Regions from separate parts of the Janthinobacterium sp. GW821-FHT03C08 genome, predicted to be linked through region 2. Evidence: predicted binding sites of a transcription regulator. Region 2 holds the regulator's gene; each other region holds the start of a gene.
What was found. The regulator sigma-54, encoded in region 2, starts transcription at its own class of promoters, with help from an activator protein. The targets are predictions, from matches to a motif close to TGGCANGNAANCTGCTTT.
Positions count from the first base shown of each region.

Region 1: a site for sigma-54 is predicted at 2,370-2,387, ahead of AC07VL_RS04295 (EDSAP-1 family PEP-CTERM protein). Genes of this name have one in related genera too.
Region 3: a site for sigma-54 is predicted at 3,300-3,317, ahead of AC07VL_RS26575 (circularly permuted type 2 ATP-grasp protein). Genes of this name have one in related genera too.

Region 1 is NZ_JBWKUP010000002.1:409,741-414,982, reverse strand. Features, by position in the region: gene AC07VL_RS04305 (type II secretion system F family protein) at 1-122, shown strand, start outside; gene AC07VL_RS04300 (LytR C-terminal domain-containing protein) at 134-1,219, shown strand; gene AC07VL_RS04295 (EDSAP-1 family PEP-CTERM protein) at 1,288-2,280, opposite strand; gene AC07VL_RS04290 (hypothetical protein) at 2,485-2,859, opposite strand; gene AC07VL_RS04285 (hypothetical protein) at 3,020-3,331, shown strand; gene AC07VL_RS04280 (dodecin) at 3,368-3,574, opposite strand; tRNA gene AC07VL_RS04275 (tRNA-Thr) at 3,807-3,882, opposite strand; gene AC07VL_RS04270 (ClpXP protease specificity-enhancing factor) at 3,909-4,421, opposite strand; gene AC07VL_RS04265 (glutathione S-transferase N-terminal domain-containing protein) at 4,646-5,242, opposite strand, start outside.
Region 2 is NZ_JBWKUP010000002.1:185,626-190,867, reverse strand. Features, by position in the region: gene AC07VL_RS03260 (KdsC family phosphatase) at 1-93, shown strand, start outside; gene lptC (LPS export ABC transporter periplasmic protein LptC) at 138-749, shown strand; gene lptA (lipopolysaccharide transport periplasmic protein LptA) at 775-1,356, shown strand; gene lptB (LPS export ABC transporter ATP-binding protein) at 1,356-2,111, shown strand; gene AC07VL_RS03240 (RNA polymerase factor sigma-54) at 2,116-3,594, shown strand; gene hpf (ribosome hibernation-promoting factor, HPF/YfiA family) at 3,665-4,024, shown strand; gene AC07VL_RS03230 (3-hydroxyisobutyryl-CoA hydrolase) at 4,161-5,242, shown strand, end outside.
Region 3 is NZ_JBWKUP010000026.1:39,047-44,288, forward strand. Features, by position in the region: gene AC07VL_RS26565 (transglutaminase family protein) at 63-872, opposite strand; gene AC07VL_RS26570 (alpha-E domain-containing protein) at 872-1,816, opposite strand; gene AC07VL_RS26575 (circularly permuted type 2 ATP-grasp protein) at 1,810-3,264, opposite strand; gene AC07VL_RS26580 (sensor histidine kinase) at 3,393-4,550, opposite strand; gene AC07VL_RS26585 (hypothetical protein) at 4,619-5,242, opposite strand, start outside.

The sequences.
Region 1 (5,242 bases), 220 kb from region 2:
TCGCCCTGAAACTGCTGTTCCCCCTGATTTTTTGCGTCTTTCCCACCCTCATGCTGGTGCTCATGGGACCGGCCGTGATCGAAGTCTATCGCGTGCTCGTGCCGGCCATGGCCAACCGCTGAAAGGAGCCACCATGCGCTTGACGATTTCCCGCCTGGCCGCCGCCAGTGCCTGCCTGGCGCTGGGCGCCTGTGCCAGCCACGTGGCGCACGCGCCGCTGCTGGCGCCGCCGTCCGACGCCGATGCCGCCTACGTGGCGGGGCGCCGGCATTTCGACGCGGGCGATCTGCCCGCCGCGCAAGCGGCCTATGAACTGGCCTTGCGCAGTGCGCCGCGCCACGTGCATGCGCGCAACGGCCTGGCCGTGCTGCACGCGCAGCGGGGCGAGCATGCGGCGGCGATCGCCCACTGGCTGGCCCTGACGCAGGAGGCGGGCACGCCGCGCCCGCAGCAGGCTTATTTGTTCAGCAACCTGGGTCATGCGTATGCCCTGAGCGGCCGCGACGCGCTGGCCCTGCCGGCGCTGGAACAGGCCTGCCTGCTCGATCCCTTGAATGCACTGGCCTGGCAGCACCTGGCGCAGGTGCTCGAGCGCCTGGGGCAGCACGAGCGCGCCGCCGTCATGCGGCGCCAGGCGCAGAGTCTGCAGGAGCACGACTTGCGGCGCGATGCGGCCCTGTTGCGCGGCGAGGAGCTGGCGCCCGCGTCCGCGTCGGTGCAAGCGCTGGCGCCGGTGCAGGAAGCCCCGGCCATGGCGCGCATCGACATCATCCAGAGCGACGGCATGGCTCGCCTGCGGCGCGTGCCGGCGGCGGCGCCCGGCGCGCCCGTTGCCGCGCTGGCGCCCGGGGTAGCCGCGACGCCTGCGGCCGGCGTGGCGCGTCCGCGCCTGGAAATCCTGAACGGCAACGGCGTGCCCGGCATGGCCGCCGCGCTGGCGCGCAGTCTGTCCGGCGCTGCCGTGCAGGTGGTGCGCTTGGGCAATGACGCATCGTTCCAGGTGGCGCGCACGCGCGTCGAATACCGGCCCGCGCAGGAACAGGCGGCGCGCCAGCTGGCACGCCGGCTGGGCAGCCAGGTGCAGGTGCTGGCCGCCGATTGTCCGGGCAGCGAGCTGCGCTTGATACTCGGGCGCGACCTGGGCGATCCGGCCGTGCTGCACCGTTATTATCTGCAGCAGCTGCACCTGGCGCGCCAGGCGCTGGCGCGGCTCGGTTAAACGCCGCAGCTGGCACGACGACACGCGACGCCTGAGGAGGCGCCGCGTGTCGTTTGCCGTGCCGCAGCTTATTGCGGCAGGCGGCGGCGCGTGAAGGCCAGGGCCGCCAGGCCCGTGCCCAGCAGCAGCAGGGTGGCCGGCACGGGCACCGCAGGAGGGTCCAGGACGACGATGTCGGTGCGCGTGGACTTGGAAAAATTCAGGGTATAGCTGCCGGCGGGCAGGGCGAAATTCGACGTCAGTGAAAACATCGCAAAGCCGTTCGTGAAGGCGCGCGAGGTGGCGGGATCGTTGGTGCCGGCCGTCATGTTGAGGCTGAACGGGTCCAGGCTGCCGACCGCATGGTTGCCATTGATGTCGCTGCCGTTATTCGGGTCGCCATCGGGGGCGAACTGGAAGATCACGCCATCGGCATTCGCATGCGACAGGCAGCCGGCGGGGCTGGCGGCATTGCAGGAAATATTGAAGATATCCATGATCGACACGTTCGACTTGTCGCCCATCGTTGTCACGCTGGTGCGCAGGTCACGCCGTCCCATGAAGCTGAAAGTGATGAAGCCGGCGCTCGACAGGGTCAGGTTGATCGAGCCGGTGAGCGTGTCGCCGGCCGTGGCGGTGGCGGCGCCCACCGTGTCGCGCCGGGCTTCCGATACGGATTGCACGGTGGCACCCGTGCTAGTGAGCAAGTTGCCGAAGGAATGCGCATCGCCGCGGGCAAATTCCAGCACGGAGCTGGGCGTGGGCGCGTAGCGGTTTTGCGGCAAGCCTGCGCAGCCGCTGCCGGAGCACACTTGCGGCACGTCGGCATCGGCTGCCGGGCCCGTATTGACGGCGCGCGGATTGACGGCCACGCCTCCCTCGAAGAAGGCGCTGTCGCTGGCATTGCGGTTGGCGCCCGTCAGCGACAGGGAGCCGGCACTGGTGGTGATGCGGAAATTGTTCAGTTCATTGACCGCCAGGCCGTACGCGCCCGCCTGCGCCTGGCCGCTGGCCAGCCAGCCGGCGGCGGCCAGGATGCCCAGCCAGCCCAGGGCCTTGCTTCGTGTGTGATCGACGTTCATCGCAGCCTCATTATCGTAGTCATAGTCGGAGGGGAAATCCGGGGGAGCGATCCAGGACTGCTTGCCTGAATTCATCTCGTAGACCGTGATAAGCAGCTTGCGTGCCACACGAAAAAAACATGGCGAATCAACCACTTGCGCAAAGCGGGCTGGACTGGAAGGGGCCAAGTGTAAGAAAGGCCGACGCCGCGGCAGCGGCCGGCCTCAGGTGCCCCGGTGATAGCCCAGGTGGCCGCCCGAATTGCGCGCACAGCCGCAGCCGATGCGCGCCACCTCGTCGCCTTCCGTCAGTTTCCAGTTGGTAATCGTCGTATTCTCCCAGTCGATGTCGCTTTTCTTGACAGGTTTTATCGTCAGGATGCGCTGCTGCGCATCCGTGTATTCCATCATTTCCTCATCGTCGGCGATGTCGAAATGGCGGTGGATCAGCGAGATGCCGAAGCGCTCGAGCGCGCCGTAGCGCTGCAGCACGTCGCGCAGCTCGCGAAAGCAGGCCAGGTCATCGGTTTGCAGGGATTGGACGGCGGAAATGTCGGCGACGGGCTGCCATTGCATGGCTTGGATGTTCAGGCTGTGCATGATGTTCTCCTGTGCCCCTGGTAGCGAGCCCAGGCTGCCGGAGGGGCGCCGGCACGCCTGGCGAAACCCCTATCCTGGCCGCCATGCCTGAGCGACGCTTGCGCTGCCTCAAAGGTGCGCCAGGTGGCGGCATCGGCGCGCAAGCCCGTTAGAATAGGCGATGGCAAACAAAACCCCCACTTTCCCCGGCGCCCGCACGGGCCGCGGCCAGGTCCTGGCCGTGCTGCTGTCAAACCACGACCAGTCCGGCGCGGAACCCCTGCAAGGCCGCGTCTCGCTGGCCGCCATCGTCAAGGCGCTGAAGCGCAAATACCACTGGCCCATCGAGACGCACAGCTTCCCCGCCAACATGCAGGACGGTCGCGCCAGCTGGGCGACCGTCTACAGCCTGCCGGACCAGGTCATTCAGGCCGCGCTGGAGGCCGGCGGGCGGGAGTGGCTGGAGAGCCGGGGAGCGGCCGGGCGGCGGTGAGAGGGCGCACGCCGGTGCCGCCCATGCCGCCTGGCCCTATTCGAGCCGGAAGCCGACCTTCAGCGTGACCTGGAAGTGGGCCACCTTGCCGTCGACGATATGCCCGCGCGAATCGGTCACTTCATACCAGTCCATGTGCTTGACCGTGAGCGCCGCCTTGGCAATGGCATCGCATATCGCCTGATCGCTGCTCTCGGTCGACGTGCCGACCAGTTCGATGAGCTTGTAAGTATGTGCGGACATGATGTTTCCCCAGGTAGGAACGCCAGACATCGAAAGCTTGTTCTTCGCAAGCAAGTCCATACTGCGCCTAAACGCGCTGGCCGTCATGGCGCGGTGCAGCAATGGGCCATCATGCGGCGGTTTGTCCCGATGGCGATGCGCTTCAGCATTGAAGGGAGCGTCCTGCCGGCAGGGGAAAACAAAAAAGGGCTACCAGCCGAAGCGGGTAACCCTTTGATTTACTGCTGAATTCTGGTGCCGACTGCCGGTTTCGAACTGGCCACCTGATGATTACAAATCAACTGCTCTACCAAATGAGCTAAGTCGGCAAAAACTGCGCGTTGCGAATTATACGCTATTTAATGCGTGTCAGTGTCGGGCGGCCGCCTTTTTTTGGTGGCTCGTCGTCGCCGGGCGTGGCGTTGTCGCGTTGTTCGGGGGAACTGGTCGGCACGGACGACAGGGTCGGGGCGCTGGCGGCGGGGGCGAGCACGGGCGGCGGCACGTCGGCGGAGGCGGGGCTGTCCGTCGGTTGCGCGTCCGGGTCATCGTTGCCCAGCACGGGCTCGAAAGCCATGCCCTGGCCGTTTTCGTTGGCGTAGATGGCCATCACGTTGTCGACCGGTACGTAGATTTCGCGCGAGACGCCGCCGAAGCGGGCGTGGAAGCGGATGGCGTCGTTGTCCATCTTCAGGCCGCTGGTGGCGCCGAAGCTGATGTTGAGCACGATTTCGCCCTTTTTCACGTATTCCATCGGTACCGTGGTGCGCGAATCGACTTTGACCGCGAGATAAGGCGTGTAGCCGCTGTCGGTGCACCACTCGTAGATGGCGCGCAGCATATAAGGTTTGGTTGAGATTTCAGACATGGTAGGCACGGTGAGGCGGGAGCGCCCCCGTCAGCATGAGGCGGGCGCACCGGTAGTTCAAAAGACTGGGACAGCGCAAAAACAACTTTAACACATGGCCCGAGATGCCCCAGAAAGCGTCGCGAGCAAGCCCGATATCGGCTTGAGTAACGCAGCCGTACTTGAGTACGGCGAGTAACGCCAAGTCGAGAGCGGGCTGCGCAGCAGCTTTATGGGGATATCTTTTAGCGGCGCATCACTTTTTCGGATGGCGTCAGCGCTTCGATGTAGGCAGGACGCGAGAAGATGCGTTCGGCGTATTTCATCAGCGGTGCAGCCGTCTTCGACAGTTCGATGCCGTAGTGGTCCAGGCGCCACAGCAGCGGCGCGACAGCCACGTCGAGCATCGAGAATTCGTCGCCCAGCATGTACTTGTTTTTCAGGAACAGCGGTGCCAGCGTCGTCAGGCGGTCGCGGATTTCCGCGCGCGCCTTGTCGTGGGCCTTGTCGTTGCTCTTGGCGCGTTCGCTTTCCAGCACGTGCACGTGCACGAACAGTTCTTTTTCGAAATTGAACAGCATCAGGCGCGCGCGGGCACGCATCAGCGGATCGGCCGGCATCAGTTGCGGATGCGGGAAGCGCTCATCGATGTACTCGTTGATGATGTTCGATTCATACAGGATCAGTTCGCGTTCGACCAGGATAGGTACCTGGCCGTACGGGTTCATGGTCGAAATGTCTTCCGGCTTGTTGAACAGGTCGACGTCGCGCACTTCGAAGTCCATGCCTTTTTCAAACAGGACCAGGCGGCAGCGTTGCGAAAATGGGCAGGTTGTACCCGA
Region 2 (5,242 bases):
GGCGGCGGCCGTGGCGCCGTGCGCGAGATCTGTGAATTCCTGCTGCGCGCCCAGGACAACTATGCGCGCGTCATGGCGCCGTTCCTGGAGTGAGGCCCGCGCCTTGCCGCCAGGGCCATTGGAGAGAGTGAAGCACTATGCAAAAGCCAGGAGGCGCCCATCGCTGGCGCATCATTTTTACCGTGCTGGGTGCGGTTGTCGTCGCGCTGGGCAGCTTCTGGCTGCTCGAGGTGATGAACAAGAATGCCCAGGATATCAATGCCAGCAAGCACCTCGACGAACCTGATTATTTCATCACCAATTTCAGCCTGGTGCGCATGGATTTGACGGGCAAGCCCAGCTACATCGTGTCGGGCACCAAGCTCACGCATTACCCGGCCGACGATTCGTCCGATATCGACCAGCCCTTCGTGCGCAAGCTCACGCCCGGCATGCCGCCGATGAACATGAACGCGGAACTGGCGCATATCGACCAGAATAATACCCGGCTGCAACTGCACCGCCAGGTCGTCGTCGACCGCGTGGCCAGCCCGAAGGCGCAGAACCTGACCCTGAAGACGGAAGCGCTGACGGTGTACCCGGATGAAGAACGGATGGAAACGGACGTGCCTGTCGATATCCTGACGGGTTCCTCGCGCATCAACGGCGTGGGCATGAAGGCGAACAATGCGACCGGCGTGGTGGAAGTGCAGAATGCCTTGCGCATCGTGCTGCCGCCGAAACCACGGCCAGCTGCCGCGGCCAAATGACAGAATGAAACAAGGAAACCATAATATGAAAAACATCTTGCTGCTGACCCTATTTTCACTCGCCGTGATGGGCACGGCGCATGCCGAAAAGGCCGATTCCGAGAAGGAAGCCGTCATCACGGCCCAGCGCGGCCAGGTCGATGACGTCAAGCAGACGCGCACTTTGACGGGCGACGTCGTGCTGGTGAAGGGCACGCTGACCATGAAGGCGGGCCGCGCCTTGATCACGGAAGACCCGCAAGGCTACCAGTTCATCACCTTCTGGGCCGATCCCGGCAAGCTGGCCACCTTCCGCCAGAAGCGCGACGGCGCGGGCGACCTGTGGGTCGAGGGCGAGGCGGAGCGCGTGGAATACGACAACAAGACGGAAGTGGTGAAACTGTTTTCCAAGGCCAAGCTGACGCGCCTGGAAGGTACGAAGCCGACGGACGTGGCCAATGGCGCCTTCATCTCGTATGACAGCCGCAAGGAAGTGTTTACGATGGAAAATTCCGACAGCGGCACCAGCACTCCCGGTGCCGGCAGCGTGCGCATGGTGATCCAGCCGAAGACCAAGGCCCCAGCGGCGGAAAAAGCGCCTGCGGCGCCAGCGCCAGGAAAGCAATAATGGAAAATACACGTTGCGGCAGCACCCTGATCGTTCGCGGACTGCAAAAAACCTATGGCAAGCGGCAAGTCGTGCACGATGTGTCGCTGCAAGTCGAATGCGGCGAAGTGGTGGGCCTGTTGGGGCCTAATGGCGCCGGCAAGACCACCTCGTTCTACATGATTGTCGGCCTGGTGCCGTCCGATGGCGGCACCATCGACATCAGCGGCGTGGATATCTCCAGCCTGCCGATCCACCGCCGCGCGCAGATGGGCCTGTCCTACCTGCCGCAGGAGGCGTCCGTGTTCCGCAAGCTGACGGTGGAAGACAATATCCGCGCCGTGCTGGAAATCCAGACCGTCGAAGGCCGTCCCCTGAAGAAGGCCGAGATCGAGGAGCGCCTGGACAAATTGCTGGCCGACCTGCAGATCGAGAAGCTGCGCGAGAACCAGGCGCTGTCCCTGTCCGGCGGCGAGCGCCGCCGCGTGGAGATCGCCCGCGCGCTGGCCACCGACCCGCGCTTCGTGCTGCTCGACGAACCGTTCGCGGGCGTCGACCCGATCGCCGTGATCGAGATCCAGCGCATCGTGCGTTTCTTGAAGGAGCGCAATATCGGCGTGCTGATCACGGACCATAATGTACGCGAGACGCTCGGTATCTGCGACCGTGCCTACATCATCAACCAGGGCTCGGTGCTGGCGTCGGGACGCCCCGACGACATCATCGCGAACGAGTCGGTACGCCGGGTCTATCTGGGCGAACACTTCCGCATGTGAGCCAATGAAACAATCATTGCAGCTGCGCACTTCGCAGCACCTGGCACTGACGCCGCAGTTGCAGCAATCGATACGCCTGTTGCAATTGTCTACCCTGGAATTGCACCAGGAACTCGAGCAACTGCTGACGGACAACCCCCTGCTCGAGCGCCTCGACGATCCGCTCGACCGTTCGCTGCGCCTGCTCTCCGATGGCGCCCTGAGTTCCACGGCCGCGCCGGCCGAGGCGCCGCCCCAGCCGCCTGGCCAGGAGGCCCCCGCCGCGCCGGCGGAAGGCGAGACGTTTGACGGTGATGCGGGCGAGGGCCCGGCCGCCATGGACGGCGCCGACAGCGACTGGAGCGAAGCGAGCCGCGGCAAGGCCCCCGACGACGAAGATTCCCGTCCGCAACTCGAGGCCCACCACTGCACCCTGCGCGAGCACCTGATGGAGCAGATGCGCGTGACGGTGCTGGAATTGCGCGACCGCGCGCTCGTCGAGCTGATCATCGACGCCCTCGACGACAATGGCTACCTGGAAGAGTCGCTCGACGACATCCTGGCGCGCTTGCCGGAAGAGCTGGAAATCGACGCCGACGAGCTGCGCACGGCCTTGGCCCTGCTGCAAAGTTTCGATCCGCCGGGCGTAGGTGCGCGCAATGCGTCCGAATGCCTGGCGCTGCAGATCAAGCGCTTGCCGCACGTTGCCCTGGTGACGCGGCGCATGGCCCTCGTCATCGTGGAAAAGCACCTGGCCTGGTTTGCCCAGCGCGATTTCAACAAGCTGAAAAAAGCCCTCGATTGCGACGACGAAGACTTGCGCGAGGCGCAGACGGTGATCCGCCTGTGCAACCCGCACCCGGGCGCCGTGTTTGCCTCGGACGTGTCCGATTACGTCGTGCCCGACGTCGTCGTCAAGCGCGCCCGCAATGGCTGGCAAGTGACCCTGAACAACGATGTCATGCCGCGCCTGCGCGTGAACGCCATGTACGCCAATTTGTTGAAGCAGGGCAAGGGCGAAGGCGCCATGGGCGCACAGCTGCAGGAAGCCAAGTGGCTCATCAAGAACATGCGCCAGCGCTTCGACACCATCCTGCGCGTGGCGCAGGCGATAGTAGAAAGACAAAAGAACTTTTTCTCGCATGGGGCCGTTGCCATGCGCCCCCTTGTGCTCCGTGAAATAGCTGATACACTGGGTTTACACGAGAGTACTATCTCGCGGGTAACAACTCAAAAGTACATGCTGACCCCGCACGGCATGTTCGAGTTGAAATATTTCTTTGGTAGCCACGTCGCCACCGAAGCGGGGGGCGAAGCGTCATCGACGGCGATACGGGCATTGATCGTGCAACTGACAGGAGCAGAAGACCCTAAAAATCCTTTATCCGACAGTAAGATTGCGGACATGCTGGGGGAACAAGGCATGGTGATTGCGCGACGTACTGTTGCCAAATACCGGGAAGCATTGAAAATTCCGCCAGTGAGCCTGCGTAAGTGTTTGTAAGTTTTTTTCGGTTCCTCTGCGGGCCGGATACGATGGACCGCACGAACCCGAATCATCTTTAGGAGTGTGTATGAATCTCACCATCAGCGGACATCATCTCGAAGTGACACCAGCCATCCGTGAATACGTACAAACGAAACTGGAACGTGTAAAACGTCATTTCGATCAAGTCATCGATATTGCCGTGATTCTGACCGTCGACAACCTCAAAGAGAAAGAAAAACGCCAAAAGGCCGAAGTCAACCTGCGTCTGAGCGGCAAGACCGTCTACGTGGAAAGCCTGGCGCAAGACCTGTATGCCGCCATCGATACCCTGATCGACAAACTGGACCGGCAAGTGATGAAGTACAAGACCAAAGTGCAAGGGCACGGTAAAGAGGCGATCAAGCATCTGCCAGACAGCTCGGAAGAAGAATTCGCCGCCGCTTAAGCGGGCCGCGACTTTCAACCGGTTGTGATCAACTAAGGGCGCACATTGCGCCCTTTTTTGCGCCTGGACCTGTTGTCCGCATGGTTCGCCGCGCAGGCGCTAGAATGCTCCCACACTCACTTCTTTCCATTCTGCCATGAGCGACTTTGTCCAGACCTCTATCCGCAACCGCACGGGCCACATCGTGCTCGACCGTCCGAAAGCCTTGAATTCCCTGTCGCTGGAGATGGTGCGCGCCCTCAGCGCCACCTTGCTGGCCTGGCGCGACGATCCGCAGGTGGAAGCCGTGGTGATCCGTTCGAGCAGTGAAAAGGCCCTGTGCGCCGGGGGCGACATCCGTTTCTTTTACGATGCGGGCCTGGCCACGCCGCAAGGGGGCAGCGCGCTGCTGGAAGATTTCTTTACGGAAGAATATGCCCTCAACCACCTCATTCATTTCTATCCGAAACCCTATATTGCCGTGATGAATGGCGTGGTGATGGGCGGCGGCATGGGCGTGGCGCAGGCGGGCCCCGGCAACCAGTTGCGCATCGTCACAGACCGCACGCGTATGGCCATGCCGGAAGTCAACATTGGTCTGTTCCCCGACGTGGGCGGCAGTTATTTCCTGTCCCGCCTGGCGGGCCGTCTGGGACTGTACCTGGGCTTGACGGGGTTGACCATCGGCGCGGCCGATGCCCTGTACACGGGCCTGGCCGACGTGTACCTGCCCGAGGCGCAGATGGGGGCATTGCTGGCCCTGTTCGAGTCGACGCCGGGCGAGGCCTTGCCGGTCGCCATCAAGGCGCTGGCGGCGCCACTCCAGGCCGAGGCGGGCGCTGCTCCCCTGGCCGCGGCGCGCGCGGCGCTGGACCGCCACTTCGGCGCCGCTTCGGTGGCGGCCATCATGGCCTCGCTGGCGCAGGACGACAGCGCGTTTGCCGCCAAGGCGCTGGCGGCCATGCGCCTGCGCTCGCCGCTGATGATGTCGGTGACCCTGGAATTGCTGCAGCGGGGCGCACACCTGGGCGTGGCCGATTGCCTGCGCATGGAACGCACGGTGGTGCGCCACAATTTCACGCATGGCGAAGTGCTCGAAGGCGTGCGCGCGCTGGTGGTCGACAAGGACAATGCGCCGCGCTGGCAGCCTGCCAGCCTGGACGAGGTCGATGCTGCCATGGTGGCAGCCTTCTTTGCGCCCGTCTGGCCAGCCCTGGCGCATCCGCTGCGCCACCTCGA
Region 3 (5,242 bases), on a different contig from region 2:
TCTACACCAGCCGGGCCTGCTCATCGCGCCGCAAGGCCCGGCCAGCCTCGTTCCTGGCGTGTTTACACGGGCACGATCTGCACGTCCACGTGCAGGGTTTCCGTGCCGCCGCCCTGGCGCACGCCCCGCACGGGCGCGGCCGAATCGTAGTCGCGCCCGATGGCCAGGCGGCAATACGCATCCGTCATCAGCCGCGCATGCGTGACGTCGATGCTGACCCAGCCCGCGAAATCCGTGTCTTCCGTCCACGCGTCGACCCAGGCGTGGCTGGCCGCGTGGCCCGTCGTGCCCGGATCGATGTAGCCGGACACGTAGCGGGCCGGGATGCCCCAGGCGTGGCAGCAGGCGAGGAACAGGTGGGCGTGGTCCTGGCACACGCCCCGGCCCAGGGCCAGGGCGTCGCCGGCCGTGGTCGTGACCATGGTGGCGCCGCTTTCATAGGCCACCTTGCCGACGATGTGCTCGGCCAGGCGCAGCAGATGCCCCGTGCCCGCCGTCACGCGGCGGTCCGGCAGGCTGGCGGCCGTCAGTTCCACGATGGCGGGGTTCGCCTGCGTCAGGGGCGTCGGCATGGTAAACAACAGCGGCGACAAGGTGTCGACCAGGTTCAGCCGTCCCTTGTGCGGGTAGATGGTTTCCACCACGCCATGCGCTACCAGGCTCAGCGACTGATGGCTGCCGTTGATGGTCAGCATGTGCGACAGGTTGCCGTAGGCATCCGTATAGGCGTGGCACTGGCCCGGCGTGCTGATGTGCCAGGACAGGGCGCGCTGCTGCGGCTCGATGCGCGGCGTCAGGTGCAGCTGCTGTATCGTGTAGGCCAGCGGCGCGCTATAGGCGTAATGGGTTTCGTGGCGGATGGTGAGCTGCATCAGGCCGCCAGGGGAACGAGGAAGTCGCGGCTGACGCGGTTGCCCAGCTCATAGATGTTTTCCAGAAACTCCGTCAAGGTATGGTGCAAACCGGCCTTCATGATGTCGTCGATATGGCCGAATTTTAACTCGGCATGCAGTTTGCCGGCGAAGCGCTCCGTATCGGCCGATACATCGTTGCGGATATGTTTCAAATTTTCCACCACGTCATCCATGCAGGCCAGCAGGGAACGCGGCATATCGCCGCGCAGCATCAGCAATTGCGCCACCCGTTCCGGGGTGATCACGTCGCGGTACACCTTGCGGTAGATCTCGAAGCCGGACACCGAGCGCAGCAGGGCCGCCCAGTAGTAAAAGTCGCGCTGGGTGATGTCCTTGGAGGTGTCGCGCGCGCCGTGGAACTTCACGTCGAGGATGCGCGCCGTGTTGTCGGCCCGCTCCAGGAAGGTGCCGAGGCGAATGAAGTGAATCGCTTCGTCCTTCAGCATGGTGCCCAGGGTCACGCCGCGCGACAGGTGCGAGCGGTACTTGACCCATTCGAAGAAGGCGCTGGGGTCCGATTCCAGCAGATTGCTCTTCAGGCGCTTCTGCATGTCGAGCCAGGTGGCGTTCTGGATTTCCCACACTTCCGTCGTCAGGGTGCCCCGCACGGCGCGGGCGTTTTCACGGGCGCCCGTCAGGCAGGCGAGGATGGACGACGGGTTGTTCGGGTCGCGCACCATGAAGTCGAGCACGTCGCGCGTATGGAAGCGGCCATATTGGTGGTCGTACGCGCTTTGCAGCTCGGAAATACCCAGGGTGGCGCGCCAGCCTTGCTCCGCGTCCTGCTCGGACTGGGGCAGCATGGACGTCTGCATGTTGACGTCGAGCATGCGCGCCGTGTTTTCCGCCCGCTCCGTGTAGCGGGCCATCCAGAACAAATGATCGGCGGTACGGCTCAGCATGTTTTTTCTCCTTCTTCCGATGATGCGGGTTCCAGCACCCACGTGTCCTTGGTGCCGCCCCCCTGCGAAGAATTGACCACCAGCGAGCCTTCGCCCAGGGCCACGCGGGTCAGGCCGCCCGGTACCATGGAAATCGTCTTGCCGGAAAGCACGAACGGACGCAGATCGATGTGACGGGGCGCGATGCCGGCCTCGACATACGTGGGGCAGGCGGACAGGGCCAGGGTCGGCTGGGCGATGTAGCCGCCCGGATTGGCCAGCAGGCGCTGGCGGAAATCCTCGATCTGCGCGAGGCTGGACGCCGGCCCCACCAGCATGCCGTAGCCGCCCGCGCCGTGCACTTCTTTCACGACCAGTTTCGGCAAGTTCGCCAGCACGTAGGACAGGTCGGCCGCCTTGCGGCACTGGTACGTCGGCACATTGTTGAGGATCGGCTCCTGCGACAGGTAGAACTTGATCATGTCGGGCACGAAAGGGTAAATGGACTTGTCGTCGGCCACGCCCGTGCCGATGGCGTTCGCCAACGTTACCCGCCCGGCGCGGTAGACGGACAGCAGGCCCGGCACGCCCAGGGACGAGTCCGAGCGGAAGGCCAGCGGGTCGAGGAAATCGTCGTCCACCCTGCGGTAGATGACGTCCACGCGCTTCGGTCCCCGCGTGGTGCGCATGTACACGGAGTTGTCGTTGACGAACAGATCCTTGCCTTCCACCAGTTCCACGCCCATCTGCTGGGCCAGGAAGGCGTGTTCGAAGTAGGCGGAGTTGTACATGCCCGGCGTCATGACGACGACCGTGGGGTCATCGACGCCCATGGGCGCGACGGAGCGCAAGTTATCCAGCAGCATGTCCGGATAATGGTCGACGGGAGCGATGCGGTTGCGGGCGAACAGTTCCGGGAACAGCCGCATCATCATCTTGCGGTCTTCCAGCATATAGGACACGCCGGACGGCACCCGCAGATTGTCTTCCAGTACATAGAATTCGCCCTGGCCCGCGCGCACGATGTCGACGCCGGCGATGTGCGCATAGATGTCGGAGGCGACGGCGATGCCCTGCATTTCCGGGCGGTACTGGGCATTCTTGTAGATTTGCTCGGCGGGAATGATGCCCGCCTTGATGATGTTTTGCTCATGATAAATATCATGGATGAACATGTTCAAGGCTTGCACGCGCTGCACCAGGCCCGTCTGCATCTGCGCCCATTCCGCGGCGGGGATGATGCGGGGGATGGTGTCGAAGGGAATCAGGCGTTCAGTGCCGGCATCGTCGCCATACACGGCAAAGGTAATGCCGACGCGGCGGAACGTCAGGTCGGCTTCGGCCCGCTTGCGGGCGATGGTCTCGGGGGATTGCTGTGCCAGCCAGCTGCTGAATTCACGATAGTGTTCACGTACCTTGCTGTCCGTACCCACTTCATCCGCAGTCATTTCATTGAAAAAATTTGCCATGTTGTGATTTCCCTTGAGCCGTGTCTGGGTATAGCTCAGCAGGAAGCGTGCCAACAGGCCAGGCACGAACCGGTGTAAATATGACCACTTTTGTGGCGTCGCACCGTCTTTTGCACCGATCTGGTGCGCTAACTGTCGCTCTTGGGGACGCCAGCGGGCGGGACGAAGGGCCGGCAGTCGACGGGCACGTCGAAGATGAAGCTGGTGCCCGTCTCGGGCGCGCTGTCGACGGCGATGCTGCCGCCGTGGCTTTCGGCCACGCTCTGCACGAAGGGCAGGCCGATGCCCCAGCCCGGCGTGGCGCTGTCGTTCTCGCGGCGCAGGTAGTCGAAGATGCGTTCGGCCTGTTCCGGCGCGATGGCGTGGCCGCCATTGTGGACGGTGATGATCAGGCGTTCGTGCACCGCTTCCACGTGCACGCTGACGGGCGCGTCGTCGCCGTACTTGATGGCATTGCCCAGCAGGTTCTCCAGCGCGCGCCGCAGCGAGTTCTCGCACCACCAGCCGGTGACGGATTGCCCGCTGACCTGGCATTTGTCGGGCCGCTGCAGGTTGACCTGGCCAGCCACGGCCTGCACCAGGGGCAGCACGTCGAACTGGCTCAGGGCCAGCGGCAGCCGCTGGCCCTGGTGGTAGCTGAGGCTATCGAGCAATTCCTCGATCATGCTGTCGAGCCGTTTGCTGTGTTCGGCAATCTTGTGCGCGAGCGCCACCACCCGTTCCGGTTCCGCCGGCCGCAGCAGCAACTGGGCGCTGGTGCTGATGACGGCCAGCGGGTTGCGCATATCGTGCGACAGGCCGGCCGCGATGCGGCGCCGGAAGCCTTCGTGCATGCTGGTGAATTCGCGTATCGATTCCCGGATGCCCGAGTCGATCGATGCGTTGATCACCTGCCAGTCCTTGCTGCGCAGGGTAATGCCGGACTCATGCGCGACGGCGGCAAAGCAGTCGCGGAAGATCTGGTATTCCTGGATCACCTGTTCCGGCCCGTAATTGGTCATGCGCGCCCGCTCATTGCCATGCACGGCAGGCACGTTGCTGTTGCTGGCGGCGTTTTCGCGCGGGTGGCCCGGCGTGAGGGCTTCGACCAGGTTGTCGAAAAAGGCTGGCAAGGTATTGATGAGTATGGGCGTCAGCAGCTGGTCCGCGCCCCGCACGCTGGCGCGCACGCGCTGTTCCCATTCAGTGAGGACGGCGTCGCGCATGGCAAAGATGCGCTGTGCGCGCTGCAGCGGATGGCGCGCGTGCGTCTGGCGGCCAGTGTGATGATCAGTGGCAATATTCACCGGAACTCCCTGACAGGAATGGCTATGCTTTTAATAGTATGCGCCAAATCAGCGGCCAGGGAAACGCCTTATTGCCCAGTATCGGCCTGCCGCAAGGCCGCATGCAGGCGGAAAAGCGAGGCTGACCACTCGCTCAGGGAAAAGTTCTGCGGGTCGTCATGGCCATTTGCGTAGCCCGTGTCGAGCACGGCGTGGAAGGCGGGGATCAGCCACGTGCCCTTGCGCACGCTGGCGGCCACATACAGCAGGGCCAGGCGGTCATATTGCGCGGAGGTAAAACCCGGCTCGGGCGCCAGGCCGTCGTTGCCCTTGCCGCCGCCGGGCACGGAGTTGCGCGGCTGTACCAGCTCCACGTGCAGGAACAGGCCCGTCAGCGAGGGCTTGTCCTTTTCCAGCTTGCTGGCGTAGCCGGGCGTGCCGAAGTCGCGCACCTGCACGGAGTCGCCCAGGCGGTTGACGTAGACGTGGCCTTTCGGCCCGCCGCCCCGCGCGGGATTGCGCACGCTGAAGTCGTTGAATTCCCAGCCGGCGTCGTTGATGTGGGCGGGAATGGGGTCTAGCAGGAAATTCGGGTAGCTCGTGTCGTGGATGACGAAATAGCGGGCCGCAGGCGCCGCCAGCCGGCCCGTGGCGCGCGACAGGGGGGCGTCGACGGCGCCGCCCGCGTCCGCCTCGGCGATGCCTTGCCGCGC